DNA from 3 places in the Labrenzia sp. R5_0 genome. Region 1 is predicted to be linked to each of the others. Evidence: predicted binding sites of a transcription regulator. Region 1 holds the regulator's gene; each other region holds the start of a gene.
What was found. Region 1 encodes LexA, which represses DNA repair genes until DNA is damaged. Its sites were predicted from a motif close to TGTTCNNNNTGTGTTCNG; they were not measured.
Positions count from the first base shown of each region.

Region 1 (5,128 bases):
GGCAGATAGCCCATCTCGCGATAGGCTTCGGCGCCGGTCGCACCGTGACGTTTGGAAAGTTTTGCGCCGTCCGGCCCGTGAATGAGCGGAATATGCGCCATTGCCGGCACATCCCATCCCAGAGCCTTGAAGATGAGCGTCTGGCGAGCTGCATTCGTCAAGTGATCGACGCCGCGGATGACGTGCGTGATGCCCATGTCGTGATCGTCCACCACAACAGCGTGCATATAAGTCGGCGTCCCGTCGGAGCGCATCAGTACGAAGTCATCAAGGTCCTTGTTCGGGATCACGACGCGACCCTGTACGAGATCGTCGACCACCGTCTCGCCTTCCTGAGGGGCCTTGATGCGGATGACTGGGTCAACGCCGGCCGGGGCTTCGGAGGCGTCTCGCTCGCGCCATGTCCCGTCATAGCGAGGCGGCTTGCCCTCGGCGCGGGCTTTCTCGCGCATGGCGTCGAGCTCTTCCGGGGTGCTGTAGCAGCGATAGGCGGTGCCGTTGGCCAGCATTTCCTCGACCACTTCCTTGTGGCGCTCAACACGGGAAAACTGGGAGATCGGGTCTCCGTCCCAGTCGAGCCCTAGCCAGGACAGGCCGTCAATCAATGCGTCCACCGCTTCCTGCGTGGAGCGAGCCCGGTCCGTATCTTCGATCCGCAGCAGCATCTTGCCGCCGTGATGACGCGCGAAGAGCCAGTTGAAGAGCGCGGTGCGGGCGCCGCCGATATGCAGGAACCCGGTCGGGGACGGGGCGAAGCGCGTGACGATGTTCTGTGCCATGGTGCTTTATGAAAGTCTCTGTCAGTATGACGGCGCGGAGCGCGCCGAATTGGTGGCGCGGTCTTAGCACAGGCTTTGGCGAGGCTAAATAGGGGCTCCGGCCATTTCTTGGACCAAAATGAGGAGCTGAAGTGACGTCACGGTCCGGTCCGCTCGATATTTCTGTCGGCCGGTCGCAAACGGCAACCCTTGATGTTGAGCGTGAGGATTTATCACCTGCCGTGCTCACGCCTGAAGTGCGTGAGAAACGGCGTTCAAGGCCAGCGGGCGCTGGTCACACTTATTCTGCTCACAATGCGTCAGCAGATCGTCTTTGGGATTCGCAAGGGCTGTTGTGGTGTGCCTTCGCGTTTGCTGCGGGAATTGGTGTTTACGTTTGGTTGCCTGAAGAACCTTCCTGGGTTCTGTTGGGAGTTCTGGTCGTGCTGGTAAGCGCGGTACTCTGGCGTGTGAAGCTGCGCGGCACGGTGGCGGTTTCCGTCGTTCTCTTCCTGGCATTCTTTGCCGGACTGGCAGCCTCCAGTCTTCGAACGGCATATGTTTCGGCGCCGCGCCTTGCCGAACAGATGAACGCGGATCTGGCTGGCTACATAGAAGAGATTGACAGCGGGGCAGCCGGTCACCGGATCGTGCTGGCCGTTTCCTCGGTCAATGGGCGTCCCGTCGAGGGGGGCGAGTTTCCTGCCAAGGTGCGCTTGCGCGTTCCGGCGGGAAGCGACATTGAAGTGGGGCGCACCGTGAGCGTCAGTGCGCGGCTGTTTCCCCCCGCGGGTCCCGTCTTTCCAGGAGGATACGATTATTCCTTCCGGGCCTTCTTTCAGCAGATAGGTGCGACGGGTTTCAGTTTCGGGTCTCCCGAGGTCATCGAGGCTGAGGAGGCTGGAAATGAATTTCGCCCAGCCGTTGCCGTTGCCAAGCTTCGAATAGACCTCGCGGAGCGTATCAGGGGCAATCTTTCGGAAGGGCCGGAAACCGCACTGATCGTTGCTCTTCTGGTTGGAGACCGCAGCGGAATAACCGAAGAGCAGGAAGAGATTTTGCGGGCCGCCGGACTGGCTCACATTCTTGCAATTTCCGGACTGCATATGGCGCTCTTTGCCGGCGGCGCCTATGGGGCGGTCTTGCTGCTCTTTTCCTTGGTGCCGATCCTGACGCTCAGGTGGCCGGTGCACAAATGGGCCGCGCTTTCAGCTCTTGGTGCTGCAGTTATTTATCTGCTTCTGTCCGGTGGTGCGGTTGCGACGCAACGATCGTTCCTGATGATTGCGATTGTCTTTGTCGGAATTCTGGTGGGGCGACGCGGCCTGACCCTGCGAAGCGTAGCGTTGGCTGGCCTTGTGCTCTTGCTGATTGCTCCTGAGCGGTTGTTTTTTCCCGGCTTCCAGATGTCCTTCGCTGCCGTGATCTGCCTGGTCGCCGTATATGACCTGTGGCGGCAGCGAGATCATTCCCTGTCATCTGGTGAAAGAGTGTCCGGATGGGGCATGGCGACTTGTCTTTACCTCGGCAAGTGGGTTGCAGGGTTGTTCGTCACCGCATTGGTCGCAGGGCTGGCGACCGGCATTATAGGAGCTCATCACTTCAGCCGCATCGCGCCCTATGGCTTAGTCGGCAACTTGCTGGGAATGCCGGTGTTTTCACTTGTTGTGATGCCGATGGGAGTACTTGCATTCGTTCTGATGCCCTTCGGCCTTGCAGTTCTCCCTCTGGCTGTCATGTCTTTCGGAGTTTCACTTCTGTTGAAGGTTGCCTCCTTTACTGCGGCCCTTGATGCCGGCAGCGGAACTTCCGGAAGGCTCGACGGGGCTGCTGCATTGCTGTTGCTATCAGCATTATTTGCCGGATTGTTGGTGCCTGGCAGAAAGCGTGTGCTCGCAGGAGTGCCTCTCGTCGCAGGAATATTGATTGTTCTCACCAGCCGGCCTCCGGATATCCAGATTGCTGCAAGCGGCTCTCGAATAGCTGCCCGCGATGAAACGGGAACTTTGCGTTACGCAGCTAGGGGGAGATCGTTTGCAAGTGATCTCTGGCTGCAGTCGGAAGGAGTGAGGAATGATGCGATCTTGTCGCGCAAGATAAAATCGCCTCAAAGAAATTGCGATGACGACGGTTGTGTCATCAGGGCGTACGTCAATTCTGAGGACGCAGAACGGTTGGATGGCAGGCAATCGTTTCTTGCAATCGCGCAGCCAAAGACATTTGAAGCGTTTCAGCTGGATTGCCGATATGCCGATTTGGTCGTGACCGATCTTGTCGCTCCGGAGAGCTGCGGTGCAGCCCTCGTTCTGGATCACGGTACGCGCACCGAACGTGGCGCCGTCTCCATCTGGCTATCGCCCGGTGATTTCAGCGAGGCCGCAAATGCTACGAGCGGTGCCAGTGCACCGGGCCATCCGCCAAACGAAAATCTGAAAATCGGGAAACTGAAGTTTGCCATCCCGGACCCACCGCGCCCCTGGCATCATCAGGGTACGGTAACGAGAGACAGCCTGCGTCTAGCCGAGCGCGCCTCGGTGGCCGAAGCGCGCGCAGAGGAGTGACTGGTCAATACTGACGAAACAGGGCAACGAGGCGGCCCTGAACACGAACGCGGCCGGGACCGAAGATCCTGGTTTCATATGCCGGGTTGGCTGCTTCAAGAGCGATGGAAGCGCCTTTCTTGCGCAGCCGTTTCAAGGTGGCTTCTTCATCGTCCACGAGTGCAACAACGATGTCGCCACTGTCGGCACTGTCGGTCCGGCGGATAAGAACGGTATCACCGTCCAGAATGCCGGCCTCAATCATGGAATCACCACGAACCTCCAGCGCGTAGTGTTCCCCGCGACCAAGCAGGTCCTGCGGCACTGTGATGGAGTGGCTGTGTGTTTGAATTGCCTCGATGGGCACGCCGGCGGCGATGCGGCCCATGACGGGGATTTCCGTAACACTGGACACCGGCACTGGTGCAGCTTTTTCCGGCTCCGGTTTGCCGAGTGAGCCTTCAATGACTTCAGGTGAGAAGCTGCCTCTTGGCCGTGGAGCGCCCAGGCCGGGTGCGATGGAGTCCGGAAGACGAACAACTTCCATGGCTCTGGCCCGGTTCGGCAGGCGCCGGATGAAGCCACGTTCTTCAAGCGCGGTGATCAGGCGGTGAATGCCGGACTTGGAGCGCAGGTCGAGCGCGTCCTTCATTTCGTCGAAAGACGGCGGCACACCGGTTTCTTTCAGTCTTTCGTGAATGAACATGAGCAGTTCGTACTGCTTGCGCGTCAGCATGTAGGCGTCCCCTGACCGAGAAAACATCTGGTACAAATCAAGAACATGGTACCTGTTCTCATTGTGTTCTGCAAGGGTAAATGTTCTCTTACTGTTCTTGGCTTCGAACAAGTTGCCGTATTCAATCCGTCTCCGATATTGGATTCAGGTCGTCCTTCGATCCGGTCAGGATCAGCAGTTCACAGGTGATCAAAGTCGGCGCGCCACCAGCGGTGAGAATGCCCCGATGCAGTCCACCTTCGAGATCAACGGCGCGGATTGGGACGCAAAGCTCTTGCTCCGGTTTCGCGCCAGCGTTTTCAGTCAGGAGTATCTCGGAGATCAGACCTGTCATCGGCTGGGCGTCGCGGAACGCTGCTCCGGCCAGACTGCCCAGTCCATAGACTTCGTAGGAGGGTGCTTTCAGCTCTTTTGCGAGTTCTTGGATGCTGTCCGTCAGGTCGGCAAACGGAGCGAGTGTGGTGATAAGCGCATTGTAGTCGGTTGTCCGTGACTGTTCGTCATCCTGTTGCACACGAAACAGCGTGAATTCGGTTTCCGGATCCAGCGATGCCACGAACGCTGCGCCTTGCAGGCCGTACCCTTTGATGGCCCCCTGATGCGCAACCTTCAGCGTATGCGGCAGTAAGTGGCCAAGGTGCTCGACTTCTTCCTCATGCCAATAAGCGTGTACATGAGCGAACCATTCACCATCTCGTATCCCGAGAATGGCAACTGCGGACTCAAGCGTTGCGCCTTTCGAGGAGTGCGTGTCGCTGTACCAGGCTGCATGTCGGTCATCGATTGCACAGGCAGGCATCACAAAGTCGAACGCTTCGAGCATCAGCCCGGAAAGATCGAGAACGGCGGAGCTCAGTCCTTGGTGCGTGGCGAAGCGGCCCAGCGTCTCCAGCAAGGGAGTTTGCTCTGCCAGGGAGATTTCCAATGGTTTCGCCAGACATCTGGCATGGGGGAGCCGATTGATGGCACAAGGGCCGGGATGACGAATGTCGGACAGAGATCTGGGGGCGGGCCGTCTCACAACAGGCCTTTCTCGGTCAAATGCTCCCGCACCAGTTTCTTGGTGATCTTGCCATAGGCACTTGTCGGCATTG
Region 1 covers NZ_JAGHRK010000007.1:124,478-129,605, forward strand. Annotated here, with positions in the region: gene gltX (glutamate--tRNA ligase) at 1-779, opposite strand, end outside; gene J7447_RS27180 (ComEC/Rec2 family competence protein) at 1,016-3,319, shown strand; gene lexA (transcriptional repressor LexA) at 3,324-4,034, opposite strand; gene J7447_RS27190 (hypothetical protein) at 4,156-4,959, opposite strand; gene J7447_RS27195 (acyl-CoA synthetase) at 5,052-5,128, opposite strand, start outside.

Region 2 (5,128 bases), on a different contig from region 1:
TGCGCCCGTAAACCGTTTGATACTATAACAGGGTTCATCAGATGGTTAAGGGGCGCCGTCCTACACAGGTTTGAAATCAGGCGACTGTGACGATTTTGCCTCGTTGCTGACAGTACAGCTGCCCACCATCACGGTGCCAGAAACGGCAGAACTGCGGCTGTTTGGAAAAACTACCTGGCGTGATTGGCATCACGCCGCCTTCTTCGTCAAAGGGGTATCTACGGCTTCACGAGTACGTGAGACATTACCGGAGAGCCAAATGCCGTTTCAATTCAATGTTGGTGACCATTCGTCACCGATCTGGAAATACACAAGTTTCAACTCTTCCCAGTATTCAAAGCTGAAATGGGCCAGAAACAAGCTTTTCAAGATGGTCAAGAACAACCCGGGATGTAATGCCTATTTCCGGACGCTGCCCAAGGGGCGAAGCTTGTCGGACATGATCAACGACAGCTCGATTTGGGTGAATTACGGACCGACCATTTCACCGCTACATGGGGAAATCCACGTTCCTTCAGGGGAAATCGCGGTTGGTGACCGGGCCTTTAAAATGGGCAGGTGGATGGTGCTGGCCACCATCATTCATGAATTCGCGCATCACAACGGCGCCCCGATTACGGGTGGCGACACACGCGCAGAAGAAGCCGTCTATCACTGTGGTCTCGGCAGTGCGAAGGAATATTACGACGGCGTTGATGACCCGAACACGCCTTACGACCCGAACGTCGGCGGTTGATCAACATACCCTGGTGCGCGGCCCCAAAGCATGGGACCGCACCCGGTAGGGCAGAAAAAGATCAGAACGGAATTTCGTCGTCCATAGGGCCGCCACCGCCACCGGACGGACCGCCGTAACCGCCACCGCTGCTGGAACCGCCGCCGTAGCCACCACCGAAATTCCCGCCGGAACCGGAACCACCGCCGCCGAAGCCGCCTCCGCCACCGCCTTGTGAGTCATTGCCGTAATCGGGAAGACCGCCGGATGCACCGCCACCTTCGCCGCGGCCGTCAAGCATGGTCAGGTTGGAGTTGAAGCCCTGCAGCACGATCTCGGTGGAGTACCGGTCCTGACCGGACTGATCCTGCCATTTGCGAGTCTGAAGCTGGCCTTCGAGATAAACCTTTGATCCCTTGCGCAGATATTGCTCCGCAACTTTGCAAAGACCGTCGTTGAAGATCACGACGCGGTGCCACTCCGTCTTTTCACGACGCTCACCGGTGTTGCGGTCGCGCCAGGATTCCGACGTCGCAATCCGGAGATTGGCGATCGGGCGGCCATCCTGCGTACGGCGGATTTCCGGGTCTGCTCCCAGATTGCCGACCAAAATTACTTTGTTGACGCTGCCCGCCATACTGAACTCCTGTTTGTTTTTCGTTGACCCCGCCGACGATGTTCGTGTGCTTCTCCGGCACGTGTCGATAAACGGTCAACGTTGCAAGCTTTGCTGCTAGAAACCAGAACCCTAACGGCACGCCAACAGCTTCGCCGCTATTTTCGCCAGGCTTCACTCATTTTCCACAAGGCAACTCACAAACTGCTGCCTGGTTCATCCGCCTAAAATTCGAGCAAAGTCGACAGACACAATCCTTGATTGCACAAAGTTACAATTTGCTCCACTTTTGTTCCAATCAAGCCCCGATTTTTCTGTCAGGACATTATCTCATGAACTGCGAGGTTTCGGTCACCTATTTCTGCTCGGCTCCTGACGCGGCAATCGTTAATGTACTTGTTTTGTTCTTATCATTTCTGTAAAAGCGATTCAATCAGGCATCGCATCGACGAGTGCCTCTGGCACGATAATGAAAATGCCTCACTGGAAGCTCCGCCCGAAACTGCTATATCGGGGCAAACAGACATCATCGGCAATGGACCATCTTAGCGTATGCGAGAGCAACAATCGTCTTTGGGCGACGCATGCGGTCAGGAAGAACGACAATGAAGACAGCCAAGGGATCGCAGTCGGAAGAAGCCTGGAAGGCGGACCCAACACGGGTCATCAGCATCCGTGGCGCACGAGAGCATAATCTCAAGGGCGTCGACCTGGACCTGCCCCGCGACAAGTTGATTGTCATGACCGGCCTGTCTGGCTCAGGCAAGTCGTCACTCGCCTTCGACACCATATATGCAGAAGGACAGCGGCGGTACGTGGAAAGCCTGTCCGCCTACGCGCGTCAGTTCCTGGAAATGATGCAGAAACCGGACGTCGACCAGATCGACGGACTGTCGCCGGCAATCTCCATCGAACAGAAGACCACGTCCCGCAATCCGCGCTCCACAGTTGGAACGGTTACGGAAATCTACGATTACATGCGCCTTTTGTTTGCGCGTGTCGGCGTTCCCTATTCCCCTGCTACCGGTCTGCCGATCGAAAGCCAGACCGTCAGCCAGATGGTCGATCGCATTCTGGAGCTGGAAGAAGGTGCCCGCCTCTACCTGCTCGCGCCGATGGTTCGCGGCCGCAAGGGCGAGTACCGCAAGGAACTTGCCGAGCTGATGAAGAAGGGTTTCCAGCGCGTCAAGATCGACGGAACCTTCCATGAGATTTCCGAGGCCCCTGCCCTCGACAAGAAATTCAAGCACGATATCGACGTCGTCGTAGACCGTATCGTCGTGCGTGACGATATCTCCGGTCGGCTTGCCGATTCACTGGAAACGGCGCTGAAACTTGCCGATGGCATTGCAATTGCCGAATTTGCCGACAAGACCGACGAGAACGGCAACCCGGAACGGCTGATCTTTTCCGAAAAATTTGCCTGCCCTGTATCCGGCTTCACCATTCCGGAGATCGAGCCGCGTCTGTTCTCGTTCAACAATCCCTTCGGTGCCTGCCCCACTTGTGATGGCCTTGGAACGACACTCGCTTTTGAAGAAGACCTGGTTGTTCCTGACCACTCGCTATCCTTGCGCGAAGGAGCTGTCCTGCCGTGGGCGAAGACAGGGTCGACATCACCTTATTATGCCCAGACGCTGGAAGCACTCTGCAGTCATTTCAAGGTGTCCATGGCAACGCCCTGGAAGGATCTTCCTTCGGAAGTGCGCGAGGCAATCCTTCATGGAACTGGCAATGCGAAGATTGAATTCGTCTATGATGACGGCGTCCGCAGCTACCGGACAGAGAAGACCTTTGAAGGTGTAATCGGCAATATCGAACGGCGGTGGCGCGAGACGGAATCCACCTGGGTTCGCGAGGAACTGGCAAGGTTTCAATCCGATCATGCCTGCCCGGCTTGCAGCGGGTTCCGTCTGAAGCCGGAAGCGCTTGCCGTCAAGATCGCCGGCAGGCATATCGGTCAGATCACCGAACATTCCATTCGCGATGCAAGCCTCTGGTTTGAAGCCCTGCCGGAGCAACTGAACGACAAACAGAGCGAAATCGCAGGCCGCATCCTGAAGGAAATTCGCGAGCGGCTGAAGTTCCTGAATGACGTTGGCCTTGAATATCTCACCTTGTCCCGCTCTTCCGGAACACTGTCAGGTGGCGAAAGCCAGCGTATCCGCCTCGCCTCGCAGATCGGCTCGGGGCTGACAGGAGTTCTCTATGTACTGGATGAGCCGTCCATCGGCCTTCATCAGCGCGACAACGCCCGTCTTCTGGAAACGCTGAAACACCTGCGCGATCTCGGCAATACGGTGATTGTGGTCGAGCATGATGAAGACGCGGTGCTGACTGCCGATTACGTTGTCGACGTCGGACCTGGAGCAGGCGTCCATGGTGGGCAGATCGTCGCCAAGGGCACACCCTCCGAAATCATGGCCAATCCCAATTCGTTGACGGGGCAGTACCTGTCTGGATCCATGATGGTTTCGCGCAACGACGAGCGCAGAAAAATCAACAAGAAGCGGAAGATCTCCGTTCGCGGCGCCCGCGGCAACAATCTGAAGGACATTGACGTCGACGTGCCGCTCAGCACGTTTACCTGTGTCACCGGTGTGTCGGGTGGCGGCAAGTCCACGTTCCTGATCGATACGCTCTACAAGGCCGCAGCTCGTCGCCTCAATGGCGCGCGGGACAACCCTGCCCCGCACGATCGCATCGAAGGCCTGGAAGTGCTCGACAAGGTCATCGACATCGATCAGTCACCGATCGGCCGGACCCCCAGATCCAACCCGGCGACCTACACCGGTGCCTTTACCCCGATCCGTGAATGGTTCGCCGGCATGCCTGAAGCCAAGGCCAGAGGCTATCAGCCCGGCCGGTTCTCCTTCAACGTCAAGGGAGGCCGCTGCGAAGCCTGTCAGGGCGACGGCGTCATAAAGATCGAAATGCACTTTCTGCCGGATGTGTACGTCACTTGCGACGTATGCAAAGGCAAACGGTACAATCGGGAAACGCTCGAGGTCGAGTTCAAGGGCAAGTCGATTGCCGACGTGCTCGACATGACCGTGGATGAAGCCGCCGTGTTCTTCTCCGCAGTACCCGCCGTGCGCGACAAGATGGAGACTCTGGCGCGTGTCGGTCTCGGCTACATCAAGGTCGGCCAGCAGGCGACCACGCTCTCAGGTGGTGAAGCGCAGCGCGTAAAGCTTGCGAAGGAACTCTCCAAGCGCTCGACGGGGCGTACGCTGTACATTCTGGACGAACCCACGACAGGCCTGCATTTTCACGATGTCGCAAAACTGCTGGAAGTGCTTCACGAACTGGTCGACCAGGGCAACACCGTACTGGTGATCGAGCACAATCTTGAAGTCATCAAGACGGCAGACTGGATTATCGATCTGGGACCGGAAGGAGGCGACGGTGGCGGCACGGTGGTTGCTACCGGGCGGCCTGAAGACGTTGCCGAGGTTTCGGAAAGCTACACGGGTCAATTCCTGCAGGAACTGCTGCAGCGACGTCCGCAACGGGCACACGACGCTGCGGAATAGGTCTTAACCAGTCTCCAGTTACGTGACGACAGGCATGTGTGCACCGCACACATGCCTTTTTCATATGTATTTCCGCATGTTCCACGAATCATCTCGAATCTGGCCGCGCAAGCTTTGCTGCATTGCATCAAACGCATGTCAGGCATGCAGAGATGGCACTTCTTTTATTTCGAGTGGTGAAATATATCATTGGACAACAACGGCGCGGAACGCACACGCGTTTCGATAATTAAGGAATAAGAAGATGTTTGACACCGTGCG
Region 2 covers NZ_JAGHRK010000001.1:1,802,126-1,807,253, reverse strand. Annotated here, with positions in the region: gene J7447_RS08285 (hypothetical protein) at 260-736, shown strand; gene J7447_RS08280 (single-stranded DNA-binding protein) at 798-1,352, opposite strand; gene uvrA (excinuclease ABC subunit UvrA) at 1,937-4,867, shown strand; gene J7447_RS08270 (DUF1127 domain-containing protein) at 5,112-5,128, shown strand, end outside.
Region 2: the regulator LexA is predicted to act here: its motif matches at 1,611-1,628, upstream of J7447_RS08280 (single-stranded DNA-binding protein).

Region 3 (5,128 bases), on a different contig from region 1:
TCGAGGTGATCTCGTTCCTTTCGCGCCCGATCAGCCTGTCTGTTCGTCTTTTCGCGAACATGCTCGCCGGTCACATCACGCTGAAAGTGTTCTCCGGATTCATCGTCAGCCTTAGCGCGATGGGTGCGGTCGGTATCTTCGGATCCATTCTCCCTCTCGGAATGACGGTTGCCCTGACGGCTCTGGAATTCCTGGTCGCGTTCCTGCAGGCATACGTCTTCACCGTTCTGACCTGCATGTACCTGAACGACGCCATTCATCCTTCACACTGAGGGTAACCCAATCACACGGCCATTGCGCCGCGAGTGAGCAATCTGCAAACACCATTTAGGAGCACGTGTCATGGAAGCAGAAGCAGCAAAATACATCGGTGCCGGTATCGCATGCCTGGGCATGGGCGGCGCAGGCATCGGCCTAGGCAACATTTTCGGTAACTACCTCGCAGGCGCTCTGCGCAACCCGTCCGCTGCTGATGGCCAGTTCGGCCGTCTGATCTTCGGCTTCGCCGTGACGGAAGCTCTGGGCATCTTCTCCCTGCTGGTGGCTCTGATCCTCCTGTTCGCTTAATCGCTAAACCTTAGCGACTATCGATGCGACTCCGGTGGCGGCGCTCTCTAGCGCCGCCCAGCCGGATTTAGGAGACTGGAAATGGCAGGCCAAACTCACTCGACCACAGAAGGCATGCACGAAGCCATAGAAGTGCCGGCCGCAGAGCATGGCGCGGGTTTCCCGCCTTTTGACAGCACCACATTCGCCTCCCAGCTCTTGTGGCTCGCGATCACGTTCGGCGTGTTCTACTGGATCATGAAGAATGTGGCCGTTCCGCGGATCGCAGGCATTCTGGAAGACCGCAGGGACCGTATCGCCGGTGACATTTCCGAAGCCAACCGGCTGCAGGAAGAAACCGACGCTGCGATCGCAGCTTACGAGCAGGCGCTGGCCGAGGCCCGCAACAAGGCTCATGGCATTGCCCATGAGACGCGGACCAAGCTCAAGGCTGATCATGAAGCTCGCCGCGAAAAGGCGGAAGCCGAGCTGAACGGGAAGCTGAAAGCGGCTGAAGCACAGATCGCTGCAACCAAGACCGATGCCCTTTCTCAGATCGGGGATATTGCCGGAGAAACCGCTTCAGCGCTCGTTGAGCAGCTGATGGGCAAAGCTCCGACCAAGACCGACCTGACCAAGGCGCTCAAGTCGGCGATGAACTGAGGAGACCGTCATGGATGCTACATTTTGGGCCCTGATCGGTCTTATCCTGTTCTTCGTCGTGATTTTCTACGTCAAGGTTCCGGCCAAGATCAACGGTTCACTGGACGAACGCGCAGAAACCATCCGCAAGGAACTGGAAGACGCACGCAAGATGCGTGAAGAAGCCCAGGCTCTTTTGTCCGAGTATCAGCGCAAGCGTCATGAAGCCGAAAGCGAAGCGGAAGCCATCATCGCAGAAGCCAACTCGGAAGCCGAGCGCCTGACGCTCGAAACCAGCCAGGCTCTGGAAGAAATGATTGCTCGCCGTACCAAGGCTGCGGAAGACAAGATTGCACAGGCTGAAAGCCAGGCAGTCGCTGAAGTCCGTGCCAAGGCCGCTGACATTGCCGTTGCCGCTGCCGAGGAAATCCTTGCAGCGAAGGTGAAGGATAAAGTCGCCGACGACATCCTCGCCAAGAGCATTGAGCAGGTGAAGGAGCGGCTGAACTAAGTTCGGTCCACTCTGCTGACGAATTGAAGAAGCGGCCTTTCGGGGCCGCTTTTTTGTTGCGGCAAGCAATTCGCTCGCTACTTGGCACTAATCGGCAGCGAACGCCATTGCTGGTTGGTGTTGACGTGCCCGAAAGCAGAGGAGTGTCGCTGACTTGCAGCGTATTTCCTGCCGTCTAAACCCAACCCGTTATGTCTGGAACCTCAAGACCCTGCAGCCAGCCTGACCGGCTTGAAACTGAGGCGATGATGAACGGTTGGCCCATGGCGTTCCAGCGCTGCCTGGTGCTGCGGCACGCCATACCCCTTGTGCTGGGCAAACCCGTAGTCCGGAAAACTGGCGTCGAGGTGGACCATCATCCGGTCTCTTGTCACCTTCGCAACGATAGAGGCAGCCGCAACGCACAGGCAGCGGCCATCGCCCTTGATCAATGCCTGTCCGGCCTGATTCAGCCCATGCGGCACATCGCGGCCGTCGACAAGAACGTAGTCGGGAACAAGTGGCAGGTGATTGACGGCGCGCACCATGGCCGAAAGGGTTGCGGTGCGAATATTGATAGCATCGATCGTTGCCGGTGAAGCGCTGGCGAGCGAGACATGGGCTGTAGCAACAATCTGCTCGAAAAGCTCTTCGCGCCGGGCTTCGGTCAGTTTCTTGGAATCATTGAGGCCAACCGGTACCCGGTCGTAATCCAGGATAACCGCGGCCGTGACCACGGGCCCAGCCCAGGGGCCACGACCGGCTTCGTCTACGCCGCAGAGCCGACCGTCAAAGGATTTCGCGTGCTTGCGCTCGATGGCAAGGTCTGGGCTATCGGGAAAGGCAAGGTCAAAGAGGGAAGGGCTGAACGTCATGAACAGCACCCTGCCGTCCGGCAGCAAGTTTCTCAAGATCTGGCTTCAAAACAGGTCCAATTGCACACCGCCTTTTTGCGGCTGGACGAAGGCCTCGGTGTTGAGCTTTCGGCGACGCAGATTGAGGCCAAGACGTTTTGCCCCCAGCGAAAACCGTTTGGCAATCTGGTCGGCATAAGGACCACGGCCGCGCATGCGCTCACCCCATTTCGCGTCATAGTCCTTGCCGCCGCGCATGGCGCGGATCAGGTTCATCACATGGCGGTAGCGGTCCGGACGCTCTCGCAGCAACCAGTCCCGAAAGAGTTCCGACACTTCCAGGGGAAGCCGTAAAAGGATGTAGGCAACCTCCGTCGCGCCATGCTCGGCTGCCGCTTCCAGAACGTTTTCAATTTCGCTGTCTGTCAGGGCTGGGATCACAGGCGCCATCATTACGGACGTGGGAATGCCCGCGTCGGAGAGAGCCCGGACGGCCTCAAGCCTTTTGTGGGGTGCAGACGCACGCGGCTCCATGGCCCGGCAGAGTTTCTTGTCGAGCGTCGTGACCGACAAGGCAACCTTCACCAGATTTCGTTCTGCCAGCCTCGACAGAATGTCGATATCTCGCGTGACCAGGGCTGACTTGGTGACGATCGCAACCGGGTGGGAGCAATTGTCCAGCACTTCCAGGATCTCACGCATCAGCTTGTAGCCGCGTTCCATAGGCTGGTAGGGATCAGTGTTCGTGCCGATGGCGATCACGCGCGGCTGATAACCGGGGCGGGAAAGTTCACGTTCAAGCAACTGTGCGGCATTGGGTTTGGCAAACAGCCTGGTTTCGAAATCCAGGCCCGGAGACAGCCCCATGAACGCGTGGCTCGGTCTGGCAAAACAGTAGATACATCCATGTTCGCAGCCCCGGTAGGGATTGATGGAGCGGTCGAAGGAAATATCCGGCGACTCGTTTCGGGTGATGATTGTGCGCGCACGCTCTTCCTGAACCTGGGTTTTCAGCGGCGGCAGGTCTTCAAGCGTTTCCCAGCCATCGTCGAAACATTCACGAGTTAATTTCTCGAAGCGGCCGGAGGCATTGAGCGCAGCCGCGCGTCCCCGCCGCCTGTGCTCGGCAACGGAGCGAACATCGGGTACAAGGCCGGTTGCGTCGGCTGGTAGTGAAATCTCATCGGGAGGACTGAAGGGCACGCGAGAACGTCCAGGTTACGAAATGGAACATAACAAGAACATTATCACGACGCCAATGCGACGCAAGATGCTGTTTACACCTTGTGGGTTTTGACCTTCAAAAGATGGTGGACTGCAGACCAGGACGGAATTCAGGAACCGCCACGATCATCGTGACCTGGCCGGCGACCAAGGTATTTGATCAGGATCGCATCCAGCGTCCCGTCGGACTGCATCTCGCGAATGGTTTCGTCGTAGCGTCCGGGAAGGCTTTTGATGTCCGGGTAGGTCGAGGCTTTGGCAAAGACGTTGTAGTAGGGCTTCGTTATCAGCGGCAGCGGTAACGTCGCCAACTGGTCCAGCCTCCCGGCCTTCTTTTCCTCGTAGAGCGTGCTGATGGTGTTCATGGGAACGGCGTCCACACGCTTTGCCAGCAGCATGCCGATCTGGAGATTGTTACTGGCGACCGTCTGAAAATCGAGGCCGGCGTTGAGGAACTCCGGCGTATAGGCGAAATCCTGCGTGATACCGATCTGCAGCCCCTTCAGATCGTCGTAGCCTTCGAAACGGATTGTCCCGGCATCTTCGGCGCGGATGAAGAAGCTCCAGCTGATGTCGATGTAGCTTTCGTCTGGATAGTTCAGGTACTCCATCCGGTCCGGCTTCTTGGAAAACAATAGCAGCATGTCCGCCCGTCCGGCGCGCGCTTCCTGTTGGATGCGGGTTCCGGATTCGACCAGTTCCAGCGAATAGGAAAGGCCGAGACGGCGCATGACTTCATCGAGAACTTCGACGTCGATACCCTTGTACACCCCGTCTTCAAGAAACTTGTATGGCTCTTCCGGGGTTGCCAGCACCACGAGGTCTCGGGCCGATGCTGTCCCGGCCAGCAAAGCCAGGGACAGAACAAACCCGGCGAGCCCCATGAAAATTCGGCCGAGCGTCTGCGTCAGGTATCCTGCGCCTGAAGTTGGCTTTTGATCGGGTGTCGTCATGGCGCGATCGCTTGGGTTCTGGTCGAAGTAAGAGCTTTCAGCTTTGGTATGCACTCTTAAGATAACATGAAATCCGGCACTTCCATTTGCCGGAGAGGGGCTATTTTCCTGAAAACCGTCAAATGGATACCGATCGGTTTCACACTGGAGCAACTTTTCACGGCCCTATGACAAATGTGAAAGAGGTACTGCTACAGCTTTCGCCCGGTCTTTTCTTTTCATGCAACCAAAGTAGACATTACCCGGCGATATATATCGCGAAGGTTGGTGGCCGATTATTGGAGTTTGTTAAGAACCCCAACAAAAAAACAGCTCCCGCTTCGTCGGCGACACTCGCACTTTGAAAAAAATCATGTAAAACTTGAGATCATGATCAGCGTCATCATTGCGACAAGAAATTCCGAAACCGAGCTCGTTCA
Region 3 covers NZ_JAGHRK010000001.1:78,164-83,291, forward strand. Annotated here, with positions in the region: gene J7447_RS00380 (F0F1 ATP synthase subunit A) at 1-272, shown strand, start outside; gene J7447_RS00385 (F0F1 ATP synthase subunit C) at 343-567, shown strand; gene J7447_RS00390 (F0F1 ATP synthase subunit B) at 649-1,209, shown strand; gene J7447_RS00395 (F0F1 ATP synthase subunit B) at 1,220-1,699, shown strand; gene J7447_RS00400 (ribonuclease HII) at 1,903-2,553, opposite strand; gene J7447_RS00405 (PA0069 family radical SAM protein) at 2,599-3,711, opposite strand; gene J7447_RS00410 (transporter substrate-binding domain-containing protein) at 3,867-4,709, opposite strand; gene J7447_RS00415 (glycosyltransferase) at 5,079-5,128, shown strand, end outside.
Region 3: the regulator LexA is predicted to act here: its motif matches at 3,759-3,776, upstream of J7447_RS00405 (PA0069 family radical SAM protein).